Regions from separate parts of the Spirosoma aureum genome, predicted to be linked through region 2. Evidence: riboswitches for the same ligand, from Rfam matches in the RefSeq annotation. Region 2 holds a riboswitch; the other holds the start of a gene.
What was found. A riboswitch is a leader RNA that binds a small molecule or an ion and turns the genes downstream of it on or off. The one in region 2 is predicted to bind thiamine pyrophosphate.
Positions count from the first base shown of each region.

Region 1: it holds a riboswitch for thiamine pyrophosphate, as region 2 does, so the genes downstream of both, thiS (sulfur carrier protein ThiS) here and thiM (hydroxyethylthiazole kinase) in region 2, are expected to answer to the same signal.

Region 1 is NZ_CP050063.1:4,885,433-4,888,850, forward strand. It holds gene G8759_RS19280 (Gfo/Idh/MocA family protein) at 1-804, opposite strand, end outside; gene G8759_RS19285 (TIM barrel protein) at 838-1,698, opposite strand; TPP riboswitch at 1,836-1,928, shown strand; gene thiS (sulfur carrier protein ThiS) at 2,053-2,256, shown strand; gene thiC (phosphomethylpyrimidine synthase ThiC) at 2,258-3,418, shown strand, end outside.
Region 2 is NZ_CP050063.1:326,870-330,287, reverse strand. It holds gene G8759_RS01380 (ScyD/ScyE family protein) at 1-928, shown strand, start outside; TPP riboswitch at 1,201-1,303, shown strand; gene thiM (hydroxyethylthiazole kinase) at 1,351-2,157, shown strand; gene thiE (thiamine phosphate synthase) at 2,154-2,774, shown strand; gene thiD (bifunctional hydroxymethylpyrimidine kinase/phosphomethylpyrimidine kinase) at 2,787-3,418, shown strand, end outside.

The DNA of each region.
Region 1 (3,418 bases), 4.3 Mb from region 2:
CTGCAACGCCCAGCGGGCCACGTCGAGTTCGTGGGTGGCGTTATTACCACTTTCGGCCGTTCCGTAGAGCCAGCCATACCAGTGCCAGTTGTAATCCCAGGTATCGTGCGTGTAGTCAGTGCGGGGAGCTGGCCCCTGAAATAAATCCCAGTCGAGGCCATCCGGAACGGGTGCTTTCTTTGGAATGGGGACTTCACCCCGGTTATTGGCATAGAATGCCACGGCTTTATAGGCCTTGCCAATCACCCCGTTGTGAATCTGGTTGACGATGTCGATGGATTCCAGCGCCGAGCGTTGCTGGTTGCCCATCTGAACGACTTTATTGTATTTTTTCTGAAACTCGACTAGCAGTTCACCTTCGCGGGGATTCTGACTGCACGGCTTTTCGACGTACACGTGCTTTCCGCCCTGGATGGCCAGCCAGGTGCCGGGGGCATGCCAGTGATCAGGCGTTGCATTGATGAGCACATCCACATTTTTATCGGCGATGACCTTCCGGATATCGTTTTCCAGCTTCGGTTTGTAGTCGATATGCTTCGAAAACTTCTGAAGTGCCGACTCCCGCTGTTTCTTCATCACATCGCAGAGGTACACCAGCTCGACATTACTGTTCTTTTTGGAGATCGGTTCGTAATAGGCCTCCAGCCGACGTCCCAATCCGGCAATGGCAACGTTCAGCCGCTCGTTGGCACCAATTATTTTAGCATAGCTCTTGGCCGACATGCCGGTTGCCAGTCCGCCAACGGTTAGCCCAGCCGTACTCAGGGCCGCTTTCTTGATAAACTCTCGTCTTGAATTTTCCATTAATTACAGGTTGTTAGTCATTGGGCAAACTGGCTACGACTTCCGTTTGCGGGAGGCATCACAAACGCCTTTGAAATAACCGACCGATTCGGCAATCCCGGCCAACGGGTCTTTCATATCTTTTTCGTATTCCAGACTACAGCTGCCCTCGTATTTCACCTTCCGCAGCATCTCAACAAAAGCCGGTATGTCAATGACGCCCCGGCCCAGTTCGCAGGTTTTTCCTTCTTTGGAAGCCGCCGTTACGTTTTTGAGATGGATATCAAAAATGCGCTTGGCGTATGTTTGCAGATCGGCAACGGGGTCGTCGCCATTGCGCCGGTCGTGGCCCATATCAAAACAGAAACCGATTCGGGGGTCCAGGTCCTTAATGGCACTGTAAATAGACACCGCATTGGGATACAGTGCGATATCAGGCCCGTGGTTGTGAATGGCGTACCGGAAATCATACTCCTTCACTTTCTTGTCGACATAGGGCAATAACTCTGTATTCGGAACGCCGATGATGAGTTTTACCCCAACCCGTTTGGCGTACGCAAACGCATTGTCGACCTCCTGGGTCGTTATCATGTAGATTGGACCAACGGCATAACCCGTAACCCCTGACTTGGCCAGCTTTTCGTGAAAAGCCGTGATTTGTTCGGGTGTGCTCGTTAAGGGCAGATGAAAATCCTTGATGCACAAATAGTGTACATCCGTTTTCTTCATCATTTCAAGCGACTGATCCAGGTTGAAATTAACAAAGGTGTACCCGGCCATGCCCAGTTTAAATAAATCCTCGCCGGGGGCTTTATTGGCTTCAACCCTATTCACCGAGGCTATAGCAGCCGGACTCATCGTGGCTAGTGCAGCACTGCCTCCGGCACTTTTTAGAAACGATCGTCGTGTCGTCATTAATACTTACGGGTAAATTTTATGGCTATTCAGTATTCGTAAGGCTAAATTAGTTTGTTTTTACTGACTACAGGGTATTTATCCGAAACAGATTCTCGATAATCCCGAAAACGTTTCTACATTTGTCTCGCTGAAAAGCGAAGCTTTAGGGGTGCCCAGACCGGGCTGAGATACTACCCTTTGAACCTGAACAGGATAATACCTGCGGAGGGAAAAGCGAGAAGGTTTTTTCTGGACGATTGCAGGCCTGGTTAGCCGCATGCATTGTTTCCCGTCCTTCTTCAGTTTATCCTCCCTGTCAGACTGCCCGGTTTACCCCTATCGTTTGTGCTTTTCTGCGCATGATGCACAACTATGCTCGTTTCAGTCAACAATCAATCCGTTGAAATGCCCTCGGCAGCCTCACTAGGCAGTCTGCTGAACCAATTAGCTCTTGCCGACCAGAAAGGCATTGCCGTAGCCGTTAACAACACCATTGTTTCCCGCATGGACTGGTCGCAGTATATCTTATCGGGAAACGATAAAGTCACCATTCTACAAGCTACACAGGGAGGATAACATGAGCCAGAAAACCGAACACCCAGCACAACCTGCCATTACCCGTCAGCCACTGACCGGCTCCCGTAAAATTTACGTGCCGGGTCAATTGCACGACATCCGCGTATCCATGCGGGAGATTACCCTCTCAGATACGATAGCGCATGTACATTCGGGCACTAAACTGAGCCGCCAGCCCAACGCCCCCGTAACCGTCTATGATACCAGTGGCCCCTATACCGATCCCGACGCGGTGATCGATCTGCAACGGGGCCTCCCCCGACTGCGTGAACCCTGGATTACCAGTCGGGAGGATGTGGAGCCATTGGCGGCCTTCTCATCGACGTACAGTAATCAGCGGTTGGGCAACCCAACACTTGACTTCCTGCGCTTTGCCCACATCCGTCACCCCTATCGAGCCAAAGCCGGTCAAAACGTGACGCAGCTGCACTATGCCCGAAAGGGGATTATCACCCCCGAAATGGAGTACATCGCTATTCGGGAGAACCAGCGCATCGACAGCCGCAATGATCAATCAGCCCTCTGGCAGCAACATCCGGGCATGAGTTTCGGGGCGAATACGCCCAAACAGGTCATCACTCCGGAGTTTGTCCGACAGGAAGTTGCGGCCGGTCGTGCCATCATTCCGGCCAACATCAATCATCCGGAAAGCGAACCCATGATTATCGGGCGAAATTTTCTGGTTAAGATCAACACCAATATCGGCAACTCCGTTGTCTCGTCAAGTATTGAAGAGGAGGTCGAAAAAGCGGTATGGAGCTGCCGTTGGGGTGGCGATACTCTGATGGATCTATCGACGGGAAAGAATATTCACGAAACCCGCGAGTGGATCATTCGCAACTGCCCGGTACCGGTCGGTACGGTTCCGATTTACCAGGCCCTCGAAAAAGTGAATGGCAAGGCAGAAGCCCTAACGTGGGAGTTATTCCGTGATACGCTCATTGAGCAGGCCGAACAGGGCGTCGATTATTTCACGATTCATGCGGGCGTTCTGCTTCGGTATATTCCCCTGACGGCCCGCCGGGTTACGGGAATTGTGTCGCGCGGGGGGAGCATCATGGCCAAATGGTGCCTGGCCCATCATCAGGAGAATTTCCTGTATACGCATTTTGAGGATATCTGCGCCATCATGAAAGCGTATGATGTATCGTTTTCGCTGGGC
Region 2 (3,418 bases):
CGCGTTAACACCCCGAACATTAGCCACCAATCTGGTTGCTCCAATTAGTGTTGAGACGGATGCCAGCGGACGAGTTTTTGTGGCTGAGCAGGGCACTGGTCATAATGACGGTAGTGTATCCGAGATCACACAAGATGGTGTACGGCATCCAATTATTACCAACATTTATTCGGTAACCAACACGGAGGGGGATCTTGATGCCGTCGATCATTTGCTGGTCGTTGAGGGAACGCTTTATTTTTTGAATCCGAAGGGGCTTTATAAGTTTGATCTCTCCACTTACAAAACAGGCGCATCGCCCATTATGGCTTCCAGTCTGATCCCTGAAGACATTCGCAAATTTGTGCTCGCCTATAATTTTACGAACGACACCGGTGAGTCACACCTATACAATTTGACCCAAGGTCCTGATGGTGCCCTGTACATTACCGACGCAGCAGCCAATGCCATCATCCGCCGATCAAAAACCGGCGAATTGAGTGTAGTTACTGAAGTTCCGGGCATTGTAAATCCAAATCCGGCGGGCCCACCTCCAGGCCCACCCTTCATTCAGGCTGTACCAACCAGCATTACGCACGATGGTCGCCAGTTTCTGATCACTACATTGCTGGGCTTCCCTTTCCCGGCTGGGCGGTCAATCGTTTATCAAATGGACCTTTCTGGAAAACTCACAATTTATCAGCAAACGTTCAACAGCCTGGTCGATGTAGAGAACGATGGCAATGGCAAACCGCTGGTGCTTGAGTTCGCTCTATTTGGACCAATGGGCTTTACGCCAAATACAGGCCGATTGTTACGGGCAAATGGAACGAGCAGTACGGTTTTACTCGATAAACTGAACATGCCGACAGATCTGAAAATAAGCAATACCCATACCGCTTACATAACAAGCATGGGTGATGGAGCGCTGTTGAAAATTACGTTCTAAAAATGTAGCTTTTACCGGTTTCCGGCATTCGGGGTTAGCGTTGGTTTCAGTCAGGCCATTGCTAACCCCTAATTCGTTTTATGTTGGCGTTCAATATAAAATGAATTTTGTTTGAATAAGCGGCTCAATCTCACAGTGATAAATTAGAAAATACCTAAAATGCCGGTATCGATTAACTTATAGTTTTGCCGAATTGAAGACATCTTGAAATTGTCACAGTAAAAACTAATCAACTAGCTCATATTGTAAAGGAGGAATGGTATACCTTTGCCAGACAACTTTAGGGGTGTCTGTCCCGAAACAGGATAGACTGAGAGAATACCCTCATTACCTGATGCCGTTTATACTGCCGTAGGGAAAAGTTAGCGTCTAGTCGTTCGCTCTCCTCTAAAGTTGCTGATTATTACCTTATTAACAGCAACATGTCTCAGGAAGCCCAACTGATCTGGACCGACGTCGAGCAAATTCGCGCTCAGGCTCCGCTTGTCCACAATATTACCAACTTCGTAGTGATGAATAATACTGCCAATGCACTGCTGGCGTTGGGGGCATCGCCCGCTATGGTTCATGCGCCGGAAGAAGTAGAGGATTTTGTGTCTATTTCAAACGCTCTGGTCGTTAATATCGGTACACTCGATGCTACGTTTGTGGCAGGAATGAAGCTCGCCATGCATCGGGCGAAAGCATTAGGTAAACCCATCGTGTTCGATCCGGTCGGGGTTGGCGCAACGGCCTATCGGAACAGGGTTAGCGAAGAGTTATTGGAGTTAGCCGCTCCTACAATCATTCGGGGAAATGCTTCTGAAATTATGGCACTCGCTGGCCTGAACGCACAAACCAAAGGTGTTGATAGTCTTTATGGCTCAGAGGCTGCCGTTGAGGCTGCCCAGCGGCTAAGTTTGGTATGGGGCTCGGTGGTGGTCATTAGTGGGGCTACCGATTATGTAATTCTGGGTGAACGGGTTGCTACTATCAAAAATGGGCATCCACTTATGACGAAAGTAACGGGCATGGGCTGCACCGCCACCGCTTTGACCGGCGCGTTTTCAGCCATAAATGCCGATTATTTCCAGGCAGCTACGCATGCTATGGCTGTTATGGGTATTGCTGGTGAAATTGCCGTTGAAAAGGATCCGGCTCCTGGTAGCCTACAGGTCAACTTTCTTAATTCGCTTTATGAATTATTAGAAGCGGCTATAACAAATCGGCTTCAGCTAACGCAATCGTGAGCGGACTCTATTTAGTGACTGATAGCGAAGTCGCCCAGGCAGCAGGTCATACATTGCCTTTTGTGGTTGAAGAAGCCTGCCGGGCAGGAGTGAAGTGGGTGCAACTACGCGAAAAGGCGTTATCCACCCGCACTTTTATTGCACTTGGCGTTAAGTTGAAACGCATTACTCAGGCTCACGGTGCCCGGCTGATCGTCAATGATCGGGCCGATGTTGCGCTAGCCATTGATGCCGACGGCGTTCACGTCGGTCAGGACGATATACCGTATCAACTGGTCCGATCGCTGATTGGCCCTGATAAAATCATTGGGCTGTCTATCAATAGTTTAATTGAATTACAGGCTGCGGCTGGTGCAGATGTAGACTATTTCGGCATTGCAACCATATTTCCAACCGGAACCAAGCAGGATACCTCCAGTTTACTTGGATTGGAGGGGCTTCGGCAAATTTGCACCCAGACAAATTTGCTAACATTCGCAATAGGTGGTATAAAAGCCAGCAACATTCAGGACGTCATTCGGGCCGGTGCATCGGGAGTAGCAGTTGTATCAGCTATTTGTGGCCATCCGTCACCGTACGAAGCCACCCGCGAACTGATCCAACTTATTAGTATTTAGAGTTTTGTAAAAATGAAAAGATACATCAGGGCTTTAACGATTGCCGGTTCTGACAGTGGGGGAGGAGCTGGCATTCAGGCCGACCTTAAAACGTTTTCGGCACTCGGCTGCTACGGTATGTCGGTGCTAACAGCGCTCACCGCTCAGAATACAAAAGCGGTAACGGAAATACTATCCGTTCCGCCCGCCTTTATCGCCGAGCAATTGAAAGCTGTTTTGAATGATATTGGTACCGATGCCGTTAAAATCGGGATGCTTCACTCACCGGAAGTTATTGAGCAGGTCGCCAGAACGTTAACGGAATTTGGCGTAACAACTATTGTGCTCGATCCCGTAATGGTAGCCAAAAGTGGCGATAAACTCTTGCAGGATGAAGCTATCGATGCCCTGAAAACTTACCTTCTGCCTATGGCGATGGTGATTACCCCCAATCTACCTGAAGCCAGTGTACTATTGGGTAGACCAGTAGAAACAGCAGCAGATATGCTACCGGCCGCTGTTGAGCTGGCAAAGCTATGTACAGGAGCCATTCTGGTAAAAGGCGGCCATTTGAATACCGCTGAGAGTACAGACTTGCTTTATATTTCTGCCGAAGAACAGCATTGGTTTCCAACAGAGCGGATAAAAACAGAAAATTCGCACGG